2 regions of the Pseudoalteromonas obscura genome follow, and region 2 is predicted to be linked to the other one. Evidence: predicted binding sites of a transcription regulator. Region 2 holds the regulator's gene; the other holds the start of a gene.
The links. The regulator FliA, encoded in region 2, starts transcription of late flagellar genes. The targets are predictions, from matches to a motif close to CTAAAGNTNNNNNNNNNNNNGCCGATA.
Positions count from the first base shown of each region.

Region 1 (17,482 bases), on a different contig from region 2:
CGCGTGGACAGGTACAGAACACACTTGTTACTTCTTCGATTGCCTAGCTAATAAATTTGAGTCTTTACTATCTCGCTTCTCTGACTTTTTCATTGCACCTCTTTTTGAGCACAGTGCTTTGAATGATGAGCGCAACGCCATCGATGCCGAATTTAACCTTAAAGTGAAAGACGATAACAGACGGATCATTCAAGCGCACAAAGAGACTGCAAACCCAGCTCACCCCTTTACTAAGTTTTCTGTGGGCAATCACGATACCCTAGGTGATGGTCATGGCGATATTCATCGAGAAATCATCAACTTTTTTAATAAAAATTACAAAGCCCAATGGATGACCTTAGTGCTGGCTGGTCCGCAACAACTTGATGAACTGCAGCAAATGGCCACAGGTCACTTTCACGGGATTAAAGGCGACAAATCGCATCAAAAGCCAAAAGTTGACGTGCCTTTTTATCGTGATGAAGACCTTGGTTTAAAGCTTCATATAAAACCTCGCAAGCATTTACAAAAGCTAATTGTCAGCTTTGCAATGCCTAATATCGATGAACTATACCGATATAAAAGCTTGAGTTTTATTGCCCACCTATTAGGCTACGAAGGCGAAGGTTCACTGTACGCAATATTAAAGAAGAACGGTTGGATAAATGCCCTTTCGGCCGGTGGAGGCGTCAACGGCAGTAACTTCAAAGATTTTAATGTCAGTTTCGCACTGACAGATATTGGTATTGAATTTTACGAAGACATTGTTGAGATGTTGTTCGAATATATCAGTTTGATCAAGGAACAACACCATATTCTACCCGCATTATACGCCGACAAAAAACGTTTAATGGAGCTGGCGTTTGACAACCAAGAAGTCAACAAGCTGATAGACTGGGTGAGCAATGTTAGCGTCAATATGCATCATTACAGTGAAGAAAACACACTGTATGGTGATTACTGTATGGAGCGCTTTAATCAAACACTTCATACCGAACTGCTAAGTTACTTGTCGCCACATAATATGCGACTGGTACTGATCCACCCAGAGACCACCGATGAACCCGGTGCAATCAATAAAATTGCTCAGTGGTATAACACACCCTACCAAATCGCCCAACTCAATAAAGAGTGGCTTAATGCCCTTGCCCGAGTTGATCAGCCGTTGCCTGAAATGCGACTACCGAACGTCAACCCATACCTCAGCCAAGAAAACATTCTCTATGATATTGAGTCAACGACACACACCCCTGTTCAGCTCAAAGAAAGACCAGGGTTTGCTTTTTGGTTTAAACAAGATGCCACGTTTAGAGTCACTAAAGGGCATTTCTATCTTGAATTAGATTCCGAAGCCTCAATCTCAAGCCATAAAGCAATGGCACTAACAAGACTATTTGCTGATTTATTTATGGACAGTGTCGCAGAACAGTTTTATTCAGCTGAACTGGCGGGGCTTAGCTACCACCTTACTTCACACCAAGGTGGGTTGACACTACATACTGCGGGGCTTTCATCTTGTCAGCTAAAATTAGTATCTCAACTTGTTGAAGCACTTCAAAAGCAACCGATTAGCGCGACCCGATTCGCAGAGTACAAAAAGCAACTCATCAGACATTGGCAAAATCACAATAAAAATAAGCCAGTAAGTGAGCTATTTAGTATCTTAGGTGCCAAGTTAATGCCTTGGAACCCGACACCGAACGAACTTGCTGCAGCATTAAAAAATGTGTGCTTCAATGAGTTCAATGCTTTTCGTGACTCTTTCTTTACCTCTATTCATGCCAAGGCATTCCTGCATGGCAATTGGCAGACTAAGCACGCGATTGCAATACAACAACAGCTTTTGTGTAATTTTGCTAAGAGTGAAATCTTGGATGACTTAAAGAAACCACTTAATACAATTGACAAACACCTTACAGAGACAATTGCCAATGAACACAGTGAACACGCTTTTGTTCACTATATTCAAGCACCCAGCAATAGCGTGCAAGATAAAATAAAAATCATGGCGTTCAACCAGTTAATTAGCCAACATTATTTTGAAAAGCTACGTACAGAACAGCAACTAGGTTACTTAGTTGGCGCAGGCTACGCACCATTCAATACTCGAGCAGGTATTGCCTTTTACATTCAATCCCCAAATTATGAAAGTTCAGAGTTACTCAACTATCACCAACTATTTTTACAAGAGTTTGTAGACAATATCGACAGTTTAGAGCATTTACAATGGTCAGATGTTAAGTCCAGCTTGAAATCACAAATTGCTGAAAAAGACAAAAATTTGCGTTTGCGCTCGCAGCGCTTTTGGATTGCTATTGGCAACGAAGATCATACTTTTTCTATGCAGTCGAAGTTGTTAGATGCGCTGAACCAATTGTCATTTGCAGAAATAAAGCATTTTATTTCGACTGTTACCGCCAAATCCTTCCCCAGTATTACACTGCGTATAAATTAGTGAATGCTCGCTCATCAAGGTAGTTACATACCTTGCCAGCGGGCTTCATATTTGACATTTTGGTTAAAAAGGTACAAAAATCCTAAATTCTAACCGACTCTTTCCACATTTCATCAATTATGCTTTGACTCAGGATAGCTGTTTCGATTAGATTAACGATGAATGTATTAATCTTGTACACTATGGTATATAAAAACAATATAAGAAACTTATTGGCTCTTATTTATCTTTTAGCTCTGAGTACCCCTGTACACGCACATGTCATTTTAGAGCCGCTGTCGAACAACCCTTTGCTTTTTTTGGCTGTTGTCATGCTGTGCTTGACGCCATTTTTCGTGATGCTCATTATTAACCGCAGAGCAGCAAAAAATCTCGATAACTTGCGTATGTCGGAAAAATGGTTAAAGAGTACCGTAGAAGGAAGTGGCGATACTCTGTGGGACTGGAATATTCAGTCTGGCGATATCATTCGTATCAATGACAAATACGCGTTAAATGAAGAAAAAAGCAATCACTTCATACCTAACGCCAAGCGAATTCACCCACAAGACATTCCACTTGTTGAAAAACAGCTTAAACTACACTTTGCAGAGAAGACCGCCTTTTTCGAAGCTTCTTATCGATTAAGAGATAATTTAAATCAGTACCACTGGGTCCTAGACAAGGGCAAAGTTATCAGTAAAGACGATAACCTTAACCCGTTGAGAATGACTGGTACTGTACGTGATATCAACCACTTAAAGAGTACTGAAGAGCGTCTCAACTTATTCGCAAAGTGTGTTGAGTCCCTAACTGATGCCATCGCCATCTATGATCATAATTTTAAGCTGGTAGATTTAAACCCAAGCTACCTCAGGGTGTTTGGCGGCAAGCGCGCGCAGTACATTGAATCAGACTTTCAACTGCCAGGCTATGACAGTCGTTTTATAAGACAAATAAAGTCCGCCTTGAAAGAGACTGAGCACTGGCAGGAAGAACTAAAGATATACGACCAAAAAGGCAATATGTTACCAATCGAAGTAACCATCGACGAAATTAAAAATAGCCATGGTCATGTCACAAACTATGTTGTTGTTTTTTCAGATTTAACAGAGAGAAAGAAAGCAGAATCGCAATTGCATAACCTTTCCAACCGAGATCGAATAACAGGCCTGCCAAACAGAAATTTATTCTTTACTAATTTAAAAAAGCTGTCGCAACAGGGTACGCATCATGCCCTTTTGGTGTTTGATCTTGATAACTTTAAAAAGATCAATGATTCACTTGGCCACCAGCTAGGTGATAGCTTGCTTTCGAAACTGGCTATGAGACTTAACAAACTATGCCGACAGCAGGATACCTTTTATCGTTTAGGTGGTGATGAATTTGCACTGGTTATGTCTGGTACCAACGACATACATACCATCACAAAAGTCGCAAAACAATTCTTAGCAGCCATTGCCACCCCATTTAAGATGGCAAATCACGAGCTGGTCATTACCTCTTCAGTGGGTATTGTCTTATTTCCTGAAGACGGTAATACCCCTGAGATCCTGTTAAAAAATGCTGATACGGCGATGTATCATGCAAAACAAAAAGGTAACCATTACCTATTTTTTAATGATTCAATGAATGAGCAAGCAGTAAAAAGGTTACAAATAGAAAACTTAATGCGCTTCGGCTTAAAAGAAGACCATTTTATTGTTTATTACCAACCTAAAATGGATATACGCACAGGCAAGTTGGTTGGAATGGAGGCATTGGTGCGATTTATCACACCTAAAAAAGGCATTATTAGTCCAGGCGTATTTATCCCTATTGCCGAGGAAACAGGCCAAATTATTGAAATCGGTGAGGTGGTGCTCGATAAAGCGTGTAAAGATGTTAAGCGATGGGTCGACCAAGGCCTGTTTAATGGCCGAGTTGCAGTCAATTTATCAGCAAAGCAATTTAGCCTACCTGATTTAACAGCCCGCATAGATATTATCTTGCAAAAAAATCAACTTCCTTCGTATTTTCTAGAGCTTGAAATCACTGAAGGTACGGTCATGGACGATCCACAAGAAGCGATTTCAATTATGCGCTCACTGAGCTCTCGTGGGATCCACCTTGCAATGGATGATTTTGGTACAGGTTATTCATCTTTAGCTTACTTAAAGCAATTTCCACTTAATACGCTGAAAGTGGACAAAGCATTTATCGACGATATGGAAAGTGAACGGGGTCGAAATATGGTTGACTCTATCGTCACCATTGCCCATAACCTCGACTTGCACGTGGTCGCCGAAGGTGTTGAGGAAGAAGAGCAATTAACGCTCTTGAAACAGCTTGAATGCCAAACAATCCAAGGGTATTACTACTCAAAACCCCTATCTAGCGAAGAGTTCGAACGATTTTTACAAGCGGAGACTGGTGAAAAACCAAATCTGCAACTTGTAAACTAACACTTTTCTAGTGTCATGAATTCATAAATTCTTGTTAGTAAACAAACCTACAATCACCGCTTAAAGCCCCCTATCCCCTCTTTTTACGGATAAAAACCAATCAAAAACACAAAATTGTTGCAAAATATTGCATTATTTAATTTAATACCAGCCTTGAAGATACAAGTGATTGCCAATTCTTTAGTACTAAAAATAGGTAATTTGCTAACGTAAGTGGAAAAACTCTTTAATAAACAAATTATTATTGAATTTAGCTGATAAGTTCTCTCCGTTTGCAAGCTGTAAATGTGGATTTTGCTACATGATCGGCTCCTTTAAGGTGAGGAAAATGATGTTAATTTGGGATTCTTACGTAGCGTATTATCGAGTTTGGTAAAACGTAATAGTGAATTTACGAATACTAGGCTAAAGTTAGTATTAAGTAGTTTAGGCGGTACTTGATAGATCATTTGGTCATGGTGTAGTTTGCAGCTACTCCACAGTAGTGCTTATTAAGCACTACTTGAGATGGTTTTAGAGTGAGAAAGACCGAATAGGCATATTTTTTGAACTTATCTAATCTAATTTAATAAATTTCAATGGATTGTAAATTTAATTTATGTAATTAGACGAATACTGTTCAGCTTGAATATGTCAAGTATGTTTGTTATTTCATGACATTTTGCATAACAGGCCTTACTCATTACAGAATTCTCTCAATAGCTGCTAAAATTAGCCCCATGTTGTTTTAATTAATATAGTTTTTTCAAGGACACGGGCTATGGATCAGAAGAGTGTACATAATTATTTACAGGCAAAGCCTGGGACCTTTATTACCAAGCCGTTTGCACAAGAAGTAGATGTGTATAAAGTGCAACATAAAATGTTTGCAACGCTTTATGAAGGTAAAGAAGGCCAAACAAATGAAAATGGTGAACCAGTGTGGTGGCTAAACTTAAAATGCGACCCTGATGAAGCCTTGTTACTTCGTGACAAATATTCGTCGATTGTACCTGGATACCATATGAATAAACGTCTTTGGAATACCATCGTACTTGATGGCAGTATTCCTGAAGACGAATTAAAAAAGTTAATTGATGACTCATATAACATCGTTGTAGATAACCTGCCTACAGCGCAGCGTGAAGAGTTAAACCGTATCACTTCTGGTGGTAATTAATTGGCCTCCCTCGCACTGTGTGCGAGGGCCATTTAACCTCCTCCAAGCTTAAACTCCTACCTTCTAGCACTACTTTTCTCCTTTCTTATTGATCTGTCACCCTGTTGTAAATTTGTTGTGTTTAATTATGCGCATCAAAATACAGATGTTTTAGGAACAGACGACTATGAAAAAAATCTTACTTCCCTTTGTCCTTTCAGCCCTCTTTACTGGTTGTTCACTTGATGGTGACGATGGAAATAATGGTACAAATGGCATTGATGGGGCTGAAGGGCAAATTGGCAAGACCGGACCTGCAGGAGAAAAAGGTGAGCAAGGTACGCCTGGCTCAGCAGGACAGCCTGGAGTTAATGCACATACGCAATTAACCCCTGTGCTAGTTGGTCGTGCTGTTCTCAACGCACAAAGCCCTGAAGGGGCTGCTGAGATTGTCGGCTATCATGCCCCAAGTCAACGTATCTTTGCACTAAATAGCTCTGCCACCCCTGCGACAGTTGAAATTATCGAGATTGGGCAATTGGACCCTGACTCGCTCACCAAAAATGCGCACGGGGTTGTCACTGGCACAAACCTGCAAAGCAAAGAGACTTTAAACCTAAACGAGCATGAAAGTGGTGATGCTAATAGCTTAGCAATTCACGGGAATTTGCTTGCTGTTGCGATAGCCAAAGAAACAGGTCAAGCTGGTAAAATCGCGTTTTTCGACGTTTCAGCTTCTAAGCCTGCATTCATCAAATCTGTTGTCGTTGGTTATTTACCAGATATGGTAACTTTTACACCGGATGGCAGCAAAGTCATCGTCGCCAATGAAGGCGAGCCCAAAGGAGATTACAGCATTGACCCCGAGGGCAGCATAGCCATAATCACGATCAATAGTGGTCAAATTGCAGATAACGCGACGCTCATCAACTTCAACCAGTTTGATGACCAAATGGCTGCTCTGTCCAAGCAAGGGGTTGTATTTGCCAACCCGACAGGTAGAACCATTAAAGGCAAAGAAATAAATACCACTGTTTCTATGGATCTTGAGCCTGAATATGTCACTGTCAGCAAAGATAGTCGCTATGCCTATATTTCATTGCAAGAAAATAATGCCATCGCAAAAGTTGACCTCAAAGACAATAGCCTATCTGTTCATGGTCTCGGCTTTAAAGACTGGGGGAAATGGACGTTAGACGCCTCAGATAAAGACAACGCAATTAATTTTTCGTCATACTCTGGACTCTATGGCATGTATCAGCCAGACTCGATTTCTGCTTATCAATGGCAAGGTGCTAACTTTATCATTTCCGCCAACGAAGGAGATGGCAGAGAGTACTTTTTTGATTCTCCTGACGAAAGCACTTGCTTAGCTGAAGGCGGCCTTGAATACGATAAAGACGATGGCTGCTTAGCGTACACTGATGAGATCAGAGCTGAAGATTTAACGCTAGGTAACAACTTTGATTATGTGAACAATGACGACCAAGATATTGGCAGACTCAAGGTCAGTACCGTATTAGGTGATGCAGACAAAGATAGCCAATACGAAGCACTCTATACTTACGGCGCACGATCTTTCTCTATTTGGGATCACAACGGCTATAGAGTCTACGACTCGGGGGATGAGATCGGCAAAATTACAGCTGCAATCCACGGCTCTGCATTCAATAATGATGAAGATGAAAATAAGGGAGATACTCGCTCAGATGCCAAAGGGGCTGAACCCGAAGCGCTTGCCATCGGACAGATAAATGACCGTACTTACGCATTTATTGGCCTTGAGCGCATGGGTGGCATTCTTATTTATGATGTTACAAACCCTTTCAATGTCACCATGAATACTTACATGATAAACCGAGGCTTGGAAGCCGGTGCGGAGATAAGTGGCGATCTTGCACCCGAAGGAATGGTTTTTATTGACCAAGCGCAAAGCCCGACAGGTGAAGCTTTGTTAGTTGTAGGTAACGAGATCTCTGGCAGCATTTCTATTTGGTCATTGTCGAGTCAGTAACATTTTTGACATTTGAGCATCGCTGTCTAGGATAAAGCTAGCATCGCACCTTAAATACTGAGGGGGTTTTATGAAACGCATAGCACTTATCACCAGTGGCGGCGATGCGCCGGGCATGAATGCTGCCATTCGTTCGATTGTACTGGCCTGTCACGAACAAGACATTCAATGCCTGGGCTTCTTTCATGGATACAACGGCCTAATGCATGATGAATTCAAAGAACTAACCGTTGATTTGGTGGCGCCAATCATTCAATTTGGAGGCACCATTTTAAAAAGTGCACGCTGTAAAGAAATGCATCAAAATAGTGGCGTTGAGCAAGTTGCAAGTACACTTACGCGACACAGTATTGATGCACTGATTGTGGTTGGTGGAGATGGTTCTTTTCGGGGAATGATGGCATTGCAGCCCTATTGGCAAGGGCATCTTATTGGCATACCAGCCACCATAGATAATGACTTAGCATGTACCGACAAAACCATTGGATTTGCGACTGCTGTAAGCACGGCAACGCATGCAATCGACAAAATTCGTGACACAGCAAATGCCTTTGAACGCGTTTTTATTGTTGAAGTCATGGGGCGCCACAGTGGCCATATCGCTTTCAATGTCGGGCTAGCAACAGGGGCAGAAGCCATATTGTCGTTTGAAAATTGCGACAGTAAAAATTTAGAGCAAGTCCAAGCTGATTTAATAAACCAAATCCAGTCTCAGCGACAACATAATCACAGTGGATTTGTTATTGTTCTGGCAGAAAACTTATGGCCTGGCGGGCCACATGGCTTACAAGCTGCATTGCGAGAAACCGCACATATTGAAAGCGCTGTATGCGTTTTAGGTTACATTCAACGAGGCGGTAATCCATGTCCCGAAGATCGGATCCTAGCAACGGAGCTAGGTATTGAAGCGGTAAGAGCAGCTAAAAATAGATCGGGTGTCATGGTTGGCAAAGTACATGGACAAATCTCAATAAACTGCATTATCAGAGCAACAGAGCAAAGTAAGCCCGTAGACCAAGCGTTGCGCCTGGCCTACAATCAGATCTGCCAACTAACTTAACTCGCTAGTTCGCTGTTTAGAGAAGATGATTTAGCCATAAATTTCAAAAAGATCTGCATTTAACCAAAGATGAACCACAATACTGGCGGCATATCCCAAAGCAATGACAGGTGTCCACTTCAAGTGCCCAAAAAATGTATAGTTTCCTCTTGCTTGTCCCATTAAGGCAACACCTGCTGCGGATCCAATAGACAATAAACTGCCGCCAACACCTGCTGTTAACGTGATCAGTAGCCATTGTCCATGAGACATCTCAGGCTGCATAGACAAAACAGCGAACATCACTGGGATATTATCAATCACCGCTGATATCACCCCTAAGAATACGTTTGCCCCAGTTGCAGACCAACCACCATATAAAATATGAGACATTAAATTGAGATACCCTAGAAAGCCGAGTCCGCCAACGCACATAACGATACCGTAAAAGAACAACAGAGTATCCCACTCTGCACGAGACACTTTACTAAAAACGTCAAATGGCACCACACTACCCAGCTTCTTGAGCCGTTCTTTGTCCCCTTCACGTTCTGCCATCGCCATTTTGCGCGCTAAAGATCCAGGCAATGTGACTCGCAAGAAATAACCAAAAAATTGCAAATAGCCCAATCCCATCATCATGCCAAGCACAGGTGGCAAATGCAGTAAACTATGACACATAACGGCCGTAGCAACGGTCAACAAGAACAAAGTTAAAATTCGCAGCGCACCACGTTTGAGCTCTACACTTTCGCAGCTCGCAGATGGCTTTTTATTAGGTACAAACAGGCTCATTATCGCCGCTGGTACTACGTAATTTGCAATTGACGGAATGAGCAAGACAAAAAATTCATTGAACTTAACCATACCAGCCTGCCACACCATCAGTGTGGTAATATCACCAAATGGGCTAAAGGCGCCACCTGCGTTTGCAGCAACAACGATATTTATACAACTTAGGTTGATAAACTTTTTGTCTCCTTCCGCTACTTTCATGATCACAGCACACATTAACAATGCTGTTGTTAAGTTATCGGCAATAGGCGAAATAAAAAATGATAAAAAGCCCGTTAGCCAAAACAGGGTTTTATAGTTGAACTCTTTTCTTACCATCCATGCGCGCAGCGAGTCGAATAACCTGCGCTCTTCCAGTGCATTGATATACGTCATGGCAACTAATAAAAACAGCATGAGTTCTGCAAACTCGAGTAGGTTATGGCGAAAAGCATACTCTGTTGCATCCGGCATACCTTGTTCAATGTAATAGGCACCAATTAAAATCCAGATTAACCCAGCGGCAACCAAAACAGGTTTTGACTTTCGCATATGTAATTTTTCTTCGAGCATTACGAGGGTATAGGCAACCACAAAAATGGCTATGCATATAAAACCCAATGTATTAGCGGTCAAATCGAGTTGAGTAGTAGAAGCAAACGCTGAAAAATTGATCCCCAGCAAACAGAACAACAGCAGGCAACTTATCCCTACAAGTTTCATTTCAAGGTGTTTCCTTGTTTAGTGAGTACATCTTCGCCAGAAAGTAACACACTTTTTACACTTATGGCATTGTACTCTAGTCTAATTTTTACAGCTGGTTTACGAAAAAACAGGTGAAAGCATGAATAACATGATGAACCTTATAATACTGGGAAATTATGATTATTTCGTTAATCTGACTTTGCTGACTAAGATATAGAATAATGAGAAGGTCAAACGACAAAAAAATGAGCCACATAGAAAGTGGCTCGATTTGGCAATTAGGTTAGTCCTTATGACTGAGCTTGTCTAACGCTAAAATTAGCATCAGTCCAACAACTGCCAGTACTGAGCAAAGCAGTAACTGGGCATCTTGACCCGTGACTTGCGTAAACTCCATCGGGGAAATATTTTTTTGCATCAGAGGTTTTTCAATACCGCTCGAATTGACATAGGTTGTCACGACTTTTTTCCATGGCCACAACATATTTAATGAGCCGATGAGAAAACCAGACAACAGGGCAAATGTAACTTGTTCAAAGCGTGCCAAGAGCCATGATAAAAACCTTGAAAACATCATTAGTCCACACACACAACCAATCAAGAACAAGCCAACCAACGCAAAGTCACGATCATTCACCGCGTTTAATACATGCCCATACATTCCCAACAGCAGCAAAATAAAACTCCCGGAAATACCGGGCAAAATCATCGCGCAAATGGCAATGCTTCCGGCAACGAAATAAAACCAAGGTTGCGCTTGCGCTTCTGCTGGGCTCATTGACGTAATCACCAGTGCTATCAGCGCTCCAATCACACAACTCGCAATGTGCTTAAGCTGCCAGCGTTCCACCTGTTTTGCAATGTACACAAATGAGGCGATGATCAACCCAAAAAAGAATGACCAAACCAGCTGCTGATGATTGTCTAGCAAATAGGTAATTATTTTTGCCAGCGATAAAGCGCTGGTAAATAATCCACCAAATACAGCTAGCAAAAAGTTTCCGTCAACATGTGCCCAAGCATCTTTTATCTTTCCCTTCAAAACCATCTGTAAAGCGGCCACATTGACATTTTTAATTGCAGCTAAAAGACGTGCATAGATACCGGTGATAAAAGCAATTGTCCCGCCGGAAACACCTGGAACAACATCCGCAGCGCCCATACCCGCACCTTTGAAAAACAGCCAAATATAATCACGTTTGCTATCTGCCACTTTAGACACTTTTAAACCTCCATAATTTGATACCCGCACAGTGTATCAAATTCCCGAATTAAAATACTAAAGCTCGCTGGTTTTTAGTCGATACTTAAGGTAGCCGCAGCGAATTTGACGAATACTCGATGAAACATACGATAATTTCACATTTTATTATTTTTTTATGCACTATCGCCGCATTCAATAACCATTGTTTAGCAATAGAGCACATTGCGCCTGTAGCCAAAGTCGAAGTCATAGAATCCGATTTGAGTTATTGGTTGCCCAGTGACTCATTCATTACCATCAAAGACGACGACAGAGAGATCCCTGTGCTTTTCTCTGAATATATGAGTGGCAACAAGCGAGGCATTATTGTCATGCTGCCTGGCATAGAGCAATCGCCTTTACAAGGAAACGGTTTGAGTTATTTGCGCGAGGCACTCAATGATGACGGCTACGACACCTATGTGATCCCCTCTCCAGGTTTCAATGCCAACGCAGACTTAATGCAAGACGCTATTGCAAATACAGCAAAAAGTGAATCAAGCGCAACGCGACAAACGGCTATCTCTGCGATAAGCGAATCAGCCCTAAATGACTACAAAACTGAACTTGTAGCTCGCTTTGATGCACTTTACAAAACTTTGGCACTACGTGAACATGAGCACATTGCCATTGTTGCATTTGGAAACAGTGCAGGGTTATTTGCCGAGTATCTAGCTACGCTGCCTAAAATACGGGTGGACGCGTTGGTCACTGTCAGCGCTCAACTTGCAAACCCCAACAGGAACAAGCATCTCGCTGCAAGTTTATCGCTGGTAAGCCCTGCACTGCTAGACGTTTTCTATTCTTACGACAACCCAGCCGTGCTTCATACGATCAAAGATAGGCGCCGATGGGCAAAAAGAAATAGTAAATACGATTATCGTCAAAGGGAGCTTTTCGGCCAAAACTCCCAACAAAACCAACATTATAGATTGCGAAAAGAACTTTCTGGTTTTTTAAGGCAGCTCTAAACTCGTTATTTTTTAAGCACTTCGTAGGCTGCCTGAATACTTTGCGATTTGGCTTTTGCAACTTCCATCATATGTTCAGGTAACCCTTGGGATACCAACTTATCTGGATGGTGCTGTGCCATCAATTTGCGATATGCGCGCTTAATCTCTTTATCACTTGCACCTTGCTCAAGTCCTAACACGGCTAATGCATGTTCCTTAGATACATCAGTGCTAGCGGCTGTGTTTTGGCGATAGTTATTCGATTGCTCACGTTCTTGCCTGAAACTGCTTTGTGAATGACGGCTTTGCTGCTGCGACTGCCATTGAGCCCGCTGCTGCCTGAACTTGAATTCTGCTTGATAGCGTTTTAATACGAAATTAAAGTGTTTATTGCCAATACCTAAAAATTTACTGACCAACTTAAGCAGCTCCAACTCCTTGCTGGAAAGGTGGCCATCTGAAAACGCCATTTGAATTTGGATCTCTAAAAACAGCTGCAATAAATCATAGCGTCGTGCAAATGCCTCTTTAAAATCCCCGACAGCTTCTTTAATAGAAAAATCACTGTGCTTACCCGAGTTGAAGGCACTTTGTGCTTCTTTGCGGTCGTCACCATGTAAAGCCATTTCATCCATAAACGCTGAAGCGGCTCGAATATGCACCTCGCTAACTCTGCCGTTAGATTTCGCGATATGGCCCATTACCGCAAAACAACTAGAAAAGAACAGTGCTTGACGCTCATTTAGATCATCGCCACTAAAAAAACCTTGAAAGCCACCAGCCTTGTCAAAGTCCTGCTTCAAGCTTTTATCAAATAAATGACCCAAATAGAACCCTAGGACGGCTCCAAGCCATTTCCCAAACAAAAAACCAAACCCTGTACCTAGAATTTTACCCCACATTAGTCGCCTCCAAGGCTGCGTTGATCTCTGCAAGTCGCTCTGGTGTGCCTATATCATGCCATGCCCCGACGTACAATTCACAAGACACCATCCCTTCCTCTATTCCAGATCTTAACATTGGTCCAAGTGGTATTTTTTCTACCGAAAGGTTGTCAAAAAATGCCCTATGATACAGCCCGATACCCGAAAATGTATAAGTTTGCTCGTTGGCTGGTTGATGACTTAAACGAAAGTCTCCAGCGGGATTATGGGATGGGTTTTCCACCAAAACTAGGTGTGCTTCTGCGGGCATAAGTTTTAGCTGACTTAACGCATGTACATCATAATCGGTAAAGATATCACCATTAATCACAATAAAAGTATCGTGATCTTCGCATAACATCGGCATTGCTTTAACAATACCACCCGCTGTTTCCAACCCCCCATCAGGCTCGTAACTGTAATCAATCTGCAAACCCAGATGCTTGCCATCACCAAAATAGCGCTCTATTTTTTCGCCTTGCCACGCTAGGTTGATCACCACTTGCGTAATACCTGCCAACTTTAATCTTTCGAGGTGGTATTCTATTAATGGCTTATTGCCAACTTCTAATAATGGTTTTGGCATATCTGCGGTCAAGGGCATCATACGCTGCCCACGGCCAGCGGCTAAGATCATTGCTTTCATTATGATTCTGTTAATTTCTTTTCTATCATAGGTATTATCTCGGATTGTAACCAAGTTGCAAGCCATTGAAACTCTGTAAACATCTCCGCAGTTTCCACTATGTAATTTAAAGTTGGCAATATGCTTGGTAAGTACCCAGGTTTACCGTCTCGCAAATGTAACCGAGCAAAAATACCTGCCGCTTTTAAATGCCTTTGAAGCCCTGTTAAATTAAAAGATTCAACATATTGTGCAAAAGACATATCAGGGAGTAACCCAGCATCTGCAAGGTGCTGATAACTTTCCCTTTTCAATTGCTCAAATTGTTGTGACGGCAATTTAAGATAACAATCCTTTAGCAGCGAAACAGCATCATAACAAACAGGGCCTACTACTGCGTCTTGATAGTCAATAAGACGCCCACCAGCTTGGCTATACATAATATTCCGGCTGTGGAAGTCTCGATGCATTACAACTTGAGGTTGTGTTATCATAGACTCGCTAAGACGGGAAACTAGTAACTGCCAATTACGGGTTACTTCAGGGGAACACCGATAACCCAGCCAGGACTCCAGTAGCCAAGATTTAAAAATGTTTATTTCCTGCTCGATAAACGGTGCATCATAAGTGTTCATCCATTTAGATACTTCAAGCGTTGCAATTTGAGGCAGCCAAGCAAGTAACTCACTGTAATAACGGTAATCCCCCTGCTGAGCAATAATATCTGCAAGATGGACCGACCCCAAATCTTCCAACAGCACAAAGCCAAGCTCGGTATCGAAAGCAAATATCTCTGGTACAGCCAACCCACCTTGAGAAAAGACATGATTGAGGTGAATAAACGCCTCAATGGAGCCTTTATCTGGCGGTACATCCATTAATACATACTGTGACTGTGTCGCGCGAACGCGAAAATACAATCTAAAGCTTGCATCTCCTGTAATAGCAGAGATGGTCAATTCATCATCAGCTTGATTAAGTTGTTTAATATGTGTCTCGACAAAGCGTATTCTTTGTTCTTTTCGTTGCAATGCAAGTGTTGGAGTTAAGCTCGCCATATTTTCACCAATTACTGATCTTAATTACTGTATTTAACACTGTTTTCATTTATCATGTCTGGCTGAATCGTGGTGCTAGGTAGACAAGGTCGATAAATGAACAAAAACTGGGGCATTTTAGTCCTACCCCTTATTAGTACACAGGCTATAGCTAATTCGAACACTGTTAGCGGGCTCTGTAAAGACTATCTTCAGCCAAAAAACTGGCAGCCTATGACAGGTTTGCTACCCGACACCATCGATATTCAAGCCAATAAAGTCGAACTGCAGGGTAAAGAAAGTGCTGAGTTTTCGGGGGATGTTGCTGTTAATACCGACACCATGACCGTCACAGCCGAGAGCGCACTAATAGATAAACAAAAAGGGCTTCTGCATGCTTCGGGCCCCTTGCTCTTTCAAGATGACTACACCATGGTCAATAGCTCAGGTATGTATGCTGATCTTGGCCAAAGTGAATTTAGCTTACTCGGCGCCCAGTATCAATTGACTCAACAACAAGGTAAAGGGAAAGCTGAAAAGCTTCGTGCAACATCAACCCAAGTTGACCTGTTCAATTCAAGCTTTACAACTTGCCCAAGCGATAACCCTTTTTGGGAACTCGAAGCCAGCACAATTTCCCTAGATAAAGAAAAAGGTTGGGGAGAAACATACAACTCTGTCTTAAAGATACTCGATACACCTGTTGTTTATATCCCTTATTTCACATTTCCAATTGATGATAAAAGAAAATCTGGACTACTCACTCCGACGCTATCAAGCTCAAACAGATATGGTCTAGAAATCGTCACGCCTTATTACTTTAACCTTGCTGAAAATTATGACGCGTTACTGACTCCTAGGTATATGTCAAACAAAGGACTGCAATTACAGGGCGAATTCCGCTATCTAACAGAACAACATACCGGAACTATCGCAGCTGAGGTATTGAGCAACGATAAATCAGAAGCAAATTTAGATGAACGTTATTTAGTTCATTGGCAGCAAAAAAGTTATTTTAACGACTTTTGGCGTGCAAATGTTGATGTAACAAATGTTAGTGATGACAATTACTTAACGGACCTAGGCTCAAACTACGCGAATCAAACAGATACTCATTTAGCTCGAAAAGGTCAACTAAGCTATCTTGGAGAAGATTGGCTAGTCGACTTGCAGGTACAAAATTTTGAAGTTTTGGGTAACCATGTAGAATCCTACTCAGCGTTTCCAGAGATCACGATTAAAAACCGTACACCAGAAGAATACCTTGGCGCTGACTGGCGTTTCACTGGACAAATGAGTCACTTTAAAAACAGTGATGCTCAAATAACGGATGCAACCCGAATTCACCTTGAGCCAAGTGTAACCTACAACCTCAGTGATTACGCCTGGTCATTCGACTCAAAGTTTGCGCTTTTACATACGCACTACGAGCAAAATGGTCATTTTAGTGAAAGCGAGTACGCAGAATCGACTTCACGTACATTGCCGAAGGTCCGCTTGCATGGACAATTAAATTTGGAGCGAAGCACACACTTCTTACTCACCGATGGTACGCAAACATTAGAACCTCAGCTCCAATATTTATACACACCTAAAAAGGATCAAAGCAAAATCGGCCAGTACGATACAGTAAAGATGCAAGATGATTTTTTTGGTTTGTTTAGGGAGCGTCGCTTTTCGGGCGTCGACTATATCTCTGAAGCAAATCAATTTACTCTAGGTGCAACTACTCGCTTGCTTGATAGTAAAAATATTGAGCGATTCAGCTTTAGTATGGGCCAAATCATTTATCTAAGTGACTCGGTCAAACCAACAAAAAATACGCTTGATGGACGTTTTGGTGATAATAACTACAATGCACTTTTTGCAGCGGAGACCAAAATACACTGGCATCCTAGGTGGTACTTTTCGGGCGGTATACAGTATGATGCCGACGAAAAGGACCTGATCCGTTCACATATGACAATTGACTATCGAGGCAACAATAAAAAGCTGGTACAGTTGAACCATCACTATGCTAACGATGTCTCAGGTAATGAGATAGATCAAGTCGGTATCTTCACCAGCTTACCCATTGACGAAAATTGGCAAGTGGTAGCAAGTTATCACCGTGATTTGACAAGTAAGCGCAGTATTGAGGTATTTGCCGGTGTGCAATACGAATCTTGCTGCTG
Region 1 covers NZ_JASJUT010000006.1:72,075-89,556, forward strand. The annotation lists gene QNM18_RS14870 (insulinase family protein) at 1-2,434, shown strand, start outside; gene QNM18_RS14875 (bifunctional diguanylate cyclase/phosphodiesterase) at 2,773-4,857, shown strand; gene QNM18_RS14880 (MmcQ/YjbR family DNA-binding protein) at 5,618-6,016, shown strand; gene QNM18_RS14885 (choice-of-anchor I family protein) at 6,183-8,009, shown strand; gene QNM18_RS14890 (6-phosphofructokinase) at 8,080-9,069, shown strand; gene nhaD (sodium:proton antiporter NhaD) at 9,100-10,545, opposite strand; gene QNM18_RS14900 (polyprenyl-phosphate transporter) at 10,811-11,749, opposite strand; gene QNM18_RS14905 (DUF3530 family protein) at 11,869-12,741, shown strand; gene djlA (co-chaperone DjlA) at 12,747-13,625, opposite strand; gene murU (N-acetylmuramate alpha-1-phosphate uridylyltransferase MurU) at 13,615-14,292, opposite strand; gene QNM18_RS14920 (aminoglycoside phosphotransferase family protein) at 14,292-15,329, opposite strand; gene lptD (LPS assembly protein LptD) at 15,426-17,482, shown strand, end outside.
Region 1: QNM18_RS14905 (DUF3530 family protein) is a predicted target of FliA. The motif match lies at 11,807-11,833, and genes of this name have one in related genera.

Region 2 (12,824 bases):
TGTTTGCTGTTTGGGGTGATGCATTCTCCGAACTTTTCTTCCCTATGTCGATGTTTGTCTTGATTATTCTTGTCGCCGGTGTAATTGGTAATACATTGCTTGGCGGCTTTAACTTTAGCTGGGAAGCTGCCTCTCCAAAGCCAAGTAAAATGTCACCGATGAAAGGGATCAAACGTATGTTTGGTCCGCAAGCCGCCGTGGAGCTGTTTAAATCTATTTTAAAGTTTGTACTGGTTGCTGGGTTTGCTATCTTATTCATCAAGTGGATGTTTTACGACATCTTGCATCTGAGCATTGAATCAGTCCCTGGAAGTGTTATTCATTCACTGGAAATTTTGTCTTGGTTGTTCCTCGCCCTCAGTTGCACCATGATCATAATTTCTGCCATTGATGCACCTTATCAAAGTTATAACCACAACAAGCAATTGAAGATGACATTGCAAGAAGTGAAAGATGAGTATAAAAATTCAGAAGGTGATCCTCAAATTAAAGCGCGTATTCGGAGAACACAACGAGAAATGTCACAGCGACGCATGATGCAAGATGTACCTGATGCAGATGTTGTTGTTACAAACCCCACACACTACTCAGTAGCACTGAAATATGACACGGAAAAAGCTGGTGCACCTATGGTTATAGCCAAAGGGGTCGATGAGCTAGCAATGCAGATCCGAAAGGTTGCTAAAGGTAATGAGGTGCCGATTGTCGAATCTCCTGTGTTGACGCGCTCTTTATACCACACCACAGAGGTGGGTGACCAAATACCTGATCAGTTATTTACAGCGGTGGCACAAGTGCTCGCTTATGTATTCCAGCTGAAAAAATTCAATAAAGGTCGTGGTCGCAGGCCTAACGAACTGAGTAAAGACTTACCTATTCCTGATAGCTTGAAACACTAATAGTTGGAACGAACTTTGCTTTAACTTATCTGCGTCAATAAATTGAAGTTGATAAGTTATGGATTTTAAAGCGGTTCTACAACAAATTAATCGAGACAAAAAAGAATATGCGAAGGGGATAGGTACACCGTTACTGGTTCTTGCTGCGTTAGGTATGGTGATATTACCCATGCCTCCGTTTTTGTTAGATATCTTATTTTCATTCAATATTGCATTGGCACTGGTCGTATTATTAGTAACGGTATATACGCTAAAACCCCTTGAGTTTGGTATGTTCCCGGCAGTGCTTCTTATTGCGACAATTATGAGACTGGCACTGAATGTTGCCAGTACCCGAGTAGTGCTTCTCGAAGGTCACAACGGTGGTGATGCAGCTGGTAAAGTGATTGAAGCATTTGGCTCTGTTGTAATTGGCGGTAACTATGCCGTTGGTTTAGTCGTCTTCCTAATTCTGATCATAATTAACTTTGTAGTAATCACCAAAGGTGCGGGACGTATTTCAGAAGTATCAGCGCGTTTCACACTAGACGCAATGCCAGGTAAACAGATGGCAATAGACGCCGACCTGAACGCCGGTTTCATTTCTGCTGAAGACGCACGTACTCGCCGTGATGAAGTGACAAGAGAAGCGGACTTTTATGGTTCGATGGACGGTGCCAGCAAATTTGTAAAAGGTGATGCAATCGCAGGCATTGTGATACTTGCGATCAATATTATTGGTGGCCTATTTGTCGGCATGGTACAGCATGACCTTACTTTTGGCAGAGCGATGGAGGTGTATACGTTACTGACGATTGGTGATGGCCTTGTTGCACAATTACCATCACTGCTGTTGTCAATTGGCACTGCAATCGTTGTGACACGTCAAAATGAATCTCACAACATGGGTGAGCAGGTAACACAGCAATTAGGCAATGAAAAGTCTCTATATATTGCCTCTGGTATCCTCATTGTAATGGGCTTAGTACCGGGCATGCCACATGTTGCATTCTTAGGTTTGGGGAGCTTAATCGGTGGTTTAGCATATTACTCAAAGCAGCACAAAGCAAAGGCAGCTGCAGAACAAGCAGAGCAAGAAGCTAAAGGCACACAAGTTGCCAATAAGCAGCAAGATCAAAAAGAGCTTGGATGGGACGATGTTCAACCAGTTGACGTGATTGGCTTAGAAGTGGGTTATAGACTTATACCACTTGTCGATCAGGCCCAAGGTGGTGAATTACTCAGCCGCATAAAAGGTGTGCGTAAAAAGTTATCACAAGAGCTAGGCTTTCTCGTCCCTCCTGTTCACATTCGTGACAATTTAGAACTAGACCCGAACGCTTATAAGATCACGCTAATGGGCGTTGGGTCTGGCGATGGTGAACTAAAACATGGTGATGAACTCGCGATTAACCCAGGTCAGGTATTTGGACCAATTCAAGGTGTCGCAACAAAAGATCCAGCTTTTGGGTTGGATGCAGTTTGGATTAAACCCGACCAAAAAGATGAAGCTCATTCTTTAGGTTATACGGTTGTTGATGCAGCTACTGTGGTTGCAACACACATTAGTCAGTTATTGACCAATAATGCTTCTTTATTGTTAGGTCATGAAGAAGTTCAAAACTTATTAGATATGTTGGCGAAAAGCCACCCTAGATTAGTTGAAGGGTTAGTTCCTGATGTACTACCACTGACAACGATTGTAAAAGTACTGCAAAATTTACTCAATGAAGGGGTCGCAATTCGAGATATGAGATCAATTGTGCAGACCTTAGTTGAATATGGTCCTCGAAGCCAAGACCCTGATGTACTAACGGCTGCAGTGCGAATCTCACTACGCAGACTCATAGTTCAAGATGCTGTTGGCAATGCTGATGAGATACCTGTCATAACATTGGCGCCCGAGTTGGAACAGATGTTGCATCAGTCACTTCAGAACGCAGGTGATGAGGGGGCAGGCATAGAGCCAGGACTTGCAGAGCGACTTCAAGGTTCATTGAGAGAAGCGCATCAAACGCAAGAAATGCTAGGCGAGCCGTCCATCTTATTAACCTCAGGTATGTTAAGAAGTGTTTTATCTCGATTTGTCAAACATACGATCCCTGGATTAAGAGTGATGTCTTACCAGGAAGTACCAGACGAGAGACAAATCAAGATTATTAGCTCTGTAGGGCAATAATAGAGGAACGAGGTGCTGAGTTATGAAGATTAAAAGATTTTTTGCAAAAGATATGCGTACTGCTTTGAAAGAAGTAAAAGATGAATTAGGTGCAGACGCGGTGATCATGTCAAACAAAAAGCTTGCTGATGGCGTAGAAATCGTCGCTGCAATTGACAACGACCGCGTAGCGCCGCAGTCACAGGCTGCTCCTGTGGAGACTCGTCCTGAGCCTGCGCCAGCAGCCGTACAAAAGCCAACGTATAGTCAGCCAGCAAGAGTGGTTAAGCCTCAAACTCGTCGTCCTCAAGCTCAGCCTCAGGCTCAAGTGGCTGATAGCCTAGAAGCGCTCCTAGAGCGTCAAGCTCCAAAACCTCGTTCACCTGAGCTTGCTTCTATGTTTTCGCATTCAGGGATAGACACAGATGACTTGTTTCAACCTCAACAAGCACAGAGACCTGAATTCAATCAAACTCAGCAAGCGCAGCCCATCAGTGCTCGTCAACGTCCTGTAAAAGAAGCCGACCCTATTTCTTCAGACTGGGGTTTTGACGATGATTTAGATTCAGAGCTGGATCCGCTACAAACAGCAACAGCAGCCGCTCCGCAAGATGAAATGAGCTCGATGCGTGATGAAATGAATGCGATACGTCAATTACTTGAATATCAGCTTTCTGGTTTAATGAAACAAGAAATGGAACGACGTGATCCGACTAGAGCTTGTTTAGTAGACCGCCTTCAAGGTATGGGAATTAGTTCTGATGTCGCTGAGCAAATGGCCTGTTTTATCCCTGACGATGTATCGAGAAAAGAAGCGTGGAATGCACTTTTAAATATGGTTGTAAATCAAATGCACACAACCAACAACGATATTCTTCGTCAAGGTGGTGTGTATGCGATGGTTGGACCAACTGGAGTTGGTAAGACGACGACGGTTGCAAAGCTTGCAGCGCTAGGCGCTCAAAAATATGGTGCTGATAAAGTTGCTTTAATTACTACTGATACATATCGAATTGGTGCTTACGAGCAGTTGGCAACTTATGGTAGAATCATTGGCTGTCCGGTAAAGCAAGTTAAAGATGCTAATGAATTAGCAGAAGTTCTTTATCATTTACGAAATAAACGACTAGTATTAATAGATACTGCGGGCATGAGTCAAAGAGACTTGCGTTTAACTGAACAACTTAATACATTGATGCGTAGTTCAAGAGTTGATATTCGTAGCTACTTAGTATTAAGTGCAACATCGCAAATGCATGTTTTGCAAGAAACTGTCAATCACTTTAAAAAAGTAAATTTAAGCGGTTGCATTTTTACAAAACTTGATGAATGTCTAAGTTTAGGTGAGATTATTAGTATTGCGATTCAAAATCGTTTGCCAATAGGGTATCTTACCAACGGACAGCGAGTGCCAGAAGACATTCGTGTAGCAAATGCTCAAAAATTAGTTAAAAAGGCTGAGCAATTGTATTTAAAAAGAACAAAAGCACAACATTCACGACGTGAAGCAGTGGCGTCCCAGACAGTAGGAATGTATGATTAATACAGTTTTAGATCAAGCAAGTGGCCTGCGTAAAATGAATCAAAAAAGTAACCACGGAGTAAAAGTAATAGCAGTAACTGGTGGTAAAGGAGGAGTCGGTAAGACCAATGTTTCATTGAATACTGCGATTGCGTTAGGACAACAAGGCCATAGAGTATTAGTTTTAGATGCTGACCTTGGATTAGCAAATTGTGACGTAATGCTAGGGTTACGTGTTGAGCGCAACCTGTCTCATGTGCTATCCGGCGAATGTGAATTAGATGAGATTTTAGTAGAAGGGCCTGCTGGTATAAGAATTGTACCTGCTACTTCAGGTTCTCAAAATATGGTTGAATTAAGCCCAGCAGAACATGCCGGTCTTATTCGAGCATTCAGTGAATTAAGTAACGATTTTGATGTTCTGATTGTCGATACGGCTGCTGGTATTTCAGATATGGTACTCAGTTTTTCAAGAGCAGCTCAAGACGTCATGGTTGTAGTTTGTGATGAGCCAACGTCAATCACAGATGCTTATGCACTGATAAAAGTATTAAGCCGAGAGCACGGAGTTTACAAATTTAAAATCGTCGCGAATATGGTGAGAAGCCTTCGTGAAGGTCAGGAACTCTTTGCAAAGCTCTCGAAAGTAACGGATAGGTTTTTAGATGTAGCGCTTGAACTCGTTGCAACAATACCTTTCGACGAAAATATGCGAAAGTCTTCGCGTCGTCAAAAAACGATCGTGGAACTCTACCCTAATTCCCCAGCTGCAGTTGCATTTAGGGGATTGGCAAGTAAAGCAGTGAAATGGCCTGTACCTCACCAGCCTTCAGGTCACTTAGAGTTTTTCATTGAGCAACTAGTTAACGGGTAATTATGGCTACACCGGTCAATCGAATGGCGGGATATCAAACAGCAGATCATCTGAATAAGGTGGTTGAGCGTCATACACCTTTAGTCAAAAAAGTTGCTTGTCATTTGCTCGCGAGACTACCCGCGAGCGTTCAACTCGATGACCTAATTCAATCTGGCATGATTGGTTTAATTGAAGCGACAAAGAATTTTGATGCAAGTAAAGGGGCTAGCTTCGAAACCTTTGCAGGGATTCGCATTCGCGGCGCAATGTTAGATGAAATACGCCGTGGAGACTGGGCACCACGCTCAGTTCATAAAAATAGCCGTATGGTGGCAGAGGCTATTTCTGAGCTGGAAACAGCCTTAGGCCGAGAGCCTAAAGATACTGAAATCGCTGAAAAACTTGATATTCCCTTAGATGAGTACCATCATATTTTACATGACGTAAATGCAAGTAAAATTATTGGCATTGAAGACTTGGGTGTCGATCAAGATGTAATTTCACCTGCAGGCAGTGATTTAGCGCTAGACAAACCATTCAATAACGTTAAGAATGAGCGCTTTAATGAATCGTTAGTAGAAGCAATTAAAACATTACCTGAGCGAGATGCGATGGTTTTGTCTTTGTACTATAACGATGAAATGAATTTAAAAGAGATTGGCCAGATCCTTGATGTGAGCGAGTCTCGAGTGAGTCAGATTCATGGTCAGGCAATGATTAAACTCAGAGCCAAGATAAATGACTGGATCAATTAGAGTACATTTTATTATTTATTTAGGTTCAAACCTCACCGGAGGAAGTTTTGGATAAGAACATGAAAATTCTCGTGGTTGATGATTTCTCTACAATGAGAAGAATAATCAAAAACCTTTTGAGAGACTTAGGCTTTACAAATGTTCAAGAGGCAGATGATGGCAGCACTGCGCTTCCAATGTTGCAAAATCAAGAATTTGACTTTGTTGTTACCGATTGGAACATGCCAGGCATGCAAGGTATCGATCTGCTAAGAGCGATAAGAGCCGATGATAGCCTTAAGCACATTCCAGTGCTGATGGTAACTGCAGAAGCTAAAAAAGAACAAATTGTTGCAGCAGCTCAAGCTGGTGTAAATGGTTATATCGTCAAGCCGTTTACAGCTGGAACATTGAAAACTAAGTTAGAAAAAGTCTTTGAACGCTTAGGCTAGTTACTAGTAAGGATAGGCTTATGTCAGAATCCTCTGCGCCACAAATAACATTAGAGCAAGCAAAGCAACTTGTTGAGTTTCTTGAAAATGGTGAACAAGAAAAAGCTGATCAAATTTTAATTGAAGCGACTAATAAAGAACAATCTGAATTATTTGCTGAAGTCGGAAAATTGACACGCCAATTACACGAATCGTTGAAAAACTTCGAGTTAGATACGCGTTTATCAGACTTAACAACTGAAGCCTTACCAGATGCAAAACAACGTTTAAATTATGTCATGGAAATGACAGAAAACGCGGCTAATAAAACAATGGACGCGGTGGAAGCGAGTTTGCCGCTTGCTCAACAGTTGGCAGATGAGCTTTCTGAAATAAAGCCTACCTGGGATAGGTTAATGAGTCGTGATATACAATTAGGGGAGTTTAAATCCCTGTGTCACGACTTAAATGACTTTATGCAATCTTCACAAGGCCGTACCGATGAGCTACAAACCTTGATGACAAATGTCTTGATGGCGCAAGATTATCAAGATTTGACTGGTCAAGTTATTCGCCGAGTCATTGAACTTGTCAGAGAGGTTGAAGACAGTTTAATTCATTTATTAACTGTATTTGGCACGTCAGAAGTGGGTCAACTTAGCACGGCTCAACAACCACAAGAAGTAGTTGAAACCACCACTGATGAACTATCAGGTCCAGAAGGACCTATCATTGACGCTGAAGAACGAGACGATGTCGTGTCTGGTCAGGATGAAGTTGATGATTTGTTATCTAGTTTGGGTTTCTAATAGGAGAGTATAATAATGAGCTTTGAAGTCGATGAAGATATCTTACAAGACTTTCTTGTTGAAGCTGGAGAAATACTCGAACTGTTATCTGAGCAACTCGTTGAATTAGAAAACAACCCAGATGACAAAGATTTACTAAATGCAATTTTTAGAGGGTTCCACACAGTTAAAGGTGGTGCTGGCTTTCTAGGCATGAATGAGCTGGTTGATGCTTGTCATGGTGCTGAGAATGTTTTCGATGTACTGAGACAAGGTCAACGTTCAGTCAACCCAGAATTAATGGATGTGATCTTGCAGTCACTGGATACAATTAACGATATGTTTGCTTGTATTCAAAACCGCGAGCAACCAGAGCCAGCTGACCAGACGTTACTTGACGTCTTGCACAAGCTTAGCCAACCAGAATCTGCTGACGAAGAACCAGTTGCACTGACTCCAGAACCAGAGGCTGTTGTTGCACCGACGCCAGAAGCCCCTCCTGAACCTGAAGCTGACGTATTTTTCGATTTAGATGGCAGTAGTGAAGAAAGTAGCGAGCCAGCTAAGTCTGACAACATTGATGAAATAACAGAAGAAGAATTTGAAAGCCTGTTAGATGAGCTACATGGCTCTGGGAACGGCCCGTCGGCAGAAGAGCAAGCACCGGCCGCATCAGCGCCAGCTGCACCGCCAGCAAATGCAAATGATGGTGATATTACCGACGATGAATTCGATAGCTTATTAGATGAATTGCACGGTGTTGGCCAGTTTGGCTCTACGCCCAGTGAACCTGAGAAGCCAGCAGCTCCTGTTGCACCAGCAACGCCAGCTGCACCTGCGTCAGAATCGGCAGGTACGGATGAAGAAATAAACGATGATGAATTTGAAGCCTTATTAGACGAGCTACATGGCAAAGGTCAGGCGCCTAAAAATAAGGAAGATTCTTCAGCAAAATCGGATCCTGCACCGGCACCAAAAGTTGAACCTGCCCCGGCTCCAAAGCCTAAACCCCAGCCAGCTGCAAAAGTGGAAGCGCCAAAATCGGCTGCGAAACCAGCAGCAAAATCGGCACCAGCGCCTGCCAAAGCAGAGCCAAAAGGTGGAGCTGCGAAGAAGCCCGCAGCTCAGGCTGAGACGACAGTCCGTGTTGATACAAAGCGCTTAGACCAAATAATGAATATGGTCGGTGAGTTAGTATTGGTGCGCAACCGTTTAGTAAGCCTTGCTAATAACAGCAACAGCGAAGCAATGGGTAAAGCCATCTCAAATTTAGATGTGGTTACCGCAGATTTGCAAGGTGCTGTTATGAAAACGCGAATGCAGCCAATTAAGAAAGTATTTGGTCGCTTCCCCCGCGTTGTTAGGGACTTGGCGCGCAGCCTTAAAAAAGATATTAATCTGATCCTTGAGGGTGAAGATACAGATTTAGATAAAAACCTCGTAGAGGCACTAGCAGATCCATTGGTCCACCTAGTTAGAAACTCGGTTGACCACGGGATAGAAATGCCAGATGTCCGTGAAGCTGCTGGAAAAGTGCGTACAGGTACTGTGACCTTGTCAGCTTCACAAGAAGGTGATCATATCCTATTGACCATCAGAGATGATGGTGCAGGTATGGACCCTGAAAAACTGAAGAAAATAGCAATTAGTAAAGGCGTAATTGACTCTGATCAGGCAAGCAGATTGTCGGATACTGAGGCATATAACCTGATCTTTGCTCCTGGATTTTCGACTAAAGAACAAATATCTGACATCTCAGGCCGAGGTGTTGGAATGGATGTTGTAAAAACTAAAATTACCCAGCTTAATGGCCAAGTGAACATTCAGTCAGAGCTGGGAGTGGGCACTATATTAGAAATTAAAGTACCACTCACGCTTGCTATTTTACCGACATTAATGGTGATGGTTGGAGAGCAGACATTTGCCTTGCCATTGGCTGGGGTAAGTGAAATCTTCCACCTCGATTTAACTAAAACCAATGTAGTTGATGGGCAATTGACTATTATCGTGAGAGAAAAAGCGATACCACTCTTTTATCTTGAACATTGGTTAGTCAAAGGTACTGACATCAGTCAGAAGAAAGCTGAAGGCCACGTGGTGATAGTGCAAATCGGTACTAAGCAAGTTGGTTTTGTAGTTGATTCATTAATAGGTCAAGAGGAAGTGGTCATTAAACCACTTGATTCTCTACTACAAGGTACTCCAGGCATGGCAGGTGCGACCATCACATCAGATGGCGGAATTGCATTGATCTTGGATGTACCAAGTATGTTGAAGCATTACGCGGGCAAATAGCGTTTGACGCTTTTTGCTGTCACCGAATTAGTGGTGCCAAGGGCACCACTTTTCGGATCTGTAACATAAAAAAGAGCGATGCCAATGGCAGTAAAAGTATTAGTTGTTGATGACTCAAGTTTTTTTCGTCGTCGTGTAAGTGAAATACTGGAAAAAGATGCTGGTATTGAAGTCATTGATTTTGCAGTAAATGGTCAAGAAGCCGTTGAAAAAGCCAGTAAATTACGTCCTGACGTAATTACAATGGATGTTGAAATGCCTGTATTAGACGGTATCAGCGCCGTTAAAAAAATAATGCAAAGTAATCCGACGCCAATTTTAATGTTTTCGTCTTTAACGAGAGAAGGGGCCAGTGCCACTTTAGACGCGCTAGATGCTGGTGCGGTTGACTTTTTACCCAAAAAGTTTGAAGACATTGCTCGAAATAGTGAAGACGCTACACGTGCGTTACAGAGCAAAGTAAAAGAAATTGGTAGGAAGCGAGTAAGTCGATTTACTCGACCAATGACCTCGTCCAAACCAGCGACACCTGCTGCGAAGCCTGCGCCATCAAGTTTACGCTCTACATCGACAGTCGCTCAACCGGATAGAAGTTTTCAAAGAGCTACGCCAGAAGCAACACCACAAAGAAGTTTCAAGGCGTCGGGCAAGTCATATAAGGTCGTCGCTATTGGTACATCCACAGGTGGTCCGGTAGCTTTGCAAACAATATTAACTCAATTACCCGCTAACTTCCCCCATCCGATATTACTTATTCAGCATATGCCTGCGGCGTTTACACCAGCGTTTGCACAGCGATTAAATAGCTTGTGTAAGATTAAAGTGAAAGAAGCTGAGCAAGGTGACAAATTGATGCCGGGTGTTGCTTATCTCGCACCAGGTGGCAAACAAATGATGGTTGAATCAAGAGGCGGTAGTAAATCATTAAAAGTGTTTGAAGATGACAGCCCGAGAATTACCTATAAACCTTGTGTGGATGTGACTTTTGCGAGTACTGCAAAAGCATATTCTGGAGATGTATTGGCAATTGTTTTAACTGGTATGGGCGCAGATGGCAGAGATGGTTCTCGTATGCTCAAGCAAGTAGGTGCAACTATTTGGGCCCAAGATGAAAAGACATGTGTTGTTTATGGTATGCCACAAGCAGTTACCGCTGCTGGCTTATCGTCTGAAAGCTTGGCGTTGCAGGATGTAGCTTTACGTATCAATAAAGAGCTGGGGATCGCTTAGGGCATATTGAATTGTTAAAAACAGCTTTGCCATGAGTCACAAAGGAATAAAATAATAAAGTGAAAATTTGGACGGTAGCTAATCAAAAAGGTGGTGTGGGTAAAACAACCACAGCTGTGAGCTTGGGCGGTATTTTGGCCGCTGAAGGTAAGAGAGTATTATTGATTGATACGGATCCACATGCATCACTAACCTATTATTTTGGAATAGACTCTGAAGATCTAGAGGTGAGCGTATATGATATTTTTATACGCGGCTCTAATATGCAAAGCGAAGAAATTTTGCAAGCGCTGTGTCCTTCAACTGTTGAAAACCTAGATATTTTGCCGGCAACTATGGCCATTGCAACACTAGATAGAAGTATGGGAAACCGCTCAGGTATGGGGCTGATACTAAAAAAAGCCTTAGCGAAAATCAGTGAGTATTACGACTATGCTATTTTAGATTGCCCTCCAGTACTTGGTGTACTGATGGTTAATGCGTTGGCTGCAAGTGAGCGAATATTAATCCCAGTACAAACCGAGTTTTTAGCACTTAAAGGTCTCGATAGAATGATGCGAACAATGACATTAATGCAAAGTTCGCATTCTAAGCAATATCAATATACTATAGTTCCTACAATGTATGATAAGCGTACTAAAGCGTCGCTAGAAGCATACAAATCTTTGGTTGAGTCATATCGGGATAAAGTCTGGCCAGGTGTTATCCCAGTTGATACTAAATTCAGAGATGCTAGCTTGGCGCAAAAGGTTCCGGTACAATTCTGCCCAAAATCAAGGGGAGTATATGCGTATCGAGCTTTGCTTGAGCATATTGGTGAATTAGAAAGAGGTAAGAATGAGTAAGCACCTGTTTGCAAACGAACAAGTGATGAAACAATATCTTGGTGCTCTACTGCAAGAAGAGGAAGATCAGGATGTTGCACTTGCACCCGTTGCAAAGTTGCTTGAATCTGTCCCAGATGCTCAAAAGCAAGAGCAGCTACTCAAACAAGCCGAGGCAATAGAAGAACCGAAAGCAAAAGTTGAGCTGAAAGTTCAAACTCAGGAGGTTCCTGTAGAGGAAGTTCTACAAGAAACTCCTGTGAAGCCAACTCAAGAGCTTGAGATAACTGAAAATACAACTATTATCAAAGAACAAGCTCCCGCGCAAAGTGCTGCAAAGGAAGCTTTTATAGAAGGTGAATTTCAGGCTTTATTCTTTGAAGTGGCAGGGTTAACGTTAGCGGTTCCTTTACAGGCACTTGGTGGAATTCATCAGCTGACAGAGGTTAACCAGCTATTTGGTAAACCGAAGTGGTTTAAAGGCGTGATGTTAAACCGCGAAGAAAAGTTAAATGTTGTTGATACGGCGCGTTGGGTTATGCCTGAAAAGTATACCCCTGAGTTAGAATCTCAGCTTAACTATCAATATTTAATCATGCTAGGAGACAGCCCTTGGGGGTTATTAGCGGAAAAGCTAGTGAATAATATTACGCTCTCAGCAGATGATGTTAAGTGGCGAACAGCATGTGGCAAGCGTCCATGGCTTGCTGGTGTTATCAAAGAAAAAATGTGTGCGCTTATTGACGTAGAGAATTTAAATAGGTTGCTAGAACAAGGCCTCGATAGCCGAGAGCAGTAACTAGCATCAATCTGGAGTTTAATCATGAGCCAAGAAAGAATACTTTCTGCAGATAAAAATGCCGATAGTAATGATGAAGTCCTGCAGTGGGTGACATACAAACTAGAGGAAGAAACGTACGGTATCAATGTAATGCAAGTGCAAGAAGTGCTTCGTTACACTGAAATAGCCCCTGTTCCAGGCGCACCAAGTTATGTGTTAGGTATTATCAACTTACGTGGTAATGTTGTAACTGTTATAGATACGCGTGCCCGCTTTGGACTGATGAGCGCTGAAGTAACCGACAATTCTCGCATCGTTATTATTGAA
Region 2 covers NZ_JASJUT010000018.1:78,341-91,164, forward strand. The annotation lists gene flhB (flagellar biosynthesis protein FlhB) at 1-899, shown strand, start outside; gene flhA (flagellar biosynthesis protein FlhA) at 958-3,057, shown strand; gene flhF (flagellar biosynthesis protein FlhF) at 3,080-4,579, shown strand; gene QNM18_RS25900 (MinD/ParA family ATP-binding protein) at 4,572-5,432, shown strand; gene QNM18_RS25905 (RNA polymerase sigma factor FliA) at 5,435-6,169, shown strand; gene cheY (chemotaxis response regulator CheY) at 6,217-6,600, shown strand; gene QNM18_RS25915 (protein phosphatase CheZ) at 6,621-7,388, shown strand; gene QNM18_RS25920 (chemotaxis protein CheA) at 7,404-9,662, shown strand; gene QNM18_RS25925 (protein-glutamate methylesterase/protein-glutamine glutaminase) at 9,747-10,892, shown strand; gene QNM18_RS25930 (ParA family protein) at 10,952-11,737, shown strand; gene QNM18_RS25935 (chemotaxis protein CheW) at 11,730-12,515, shown strand; gene QNM18_RS25940 (chemotaxis protein CheW) at 12,540-12,824, shown strand, end outside.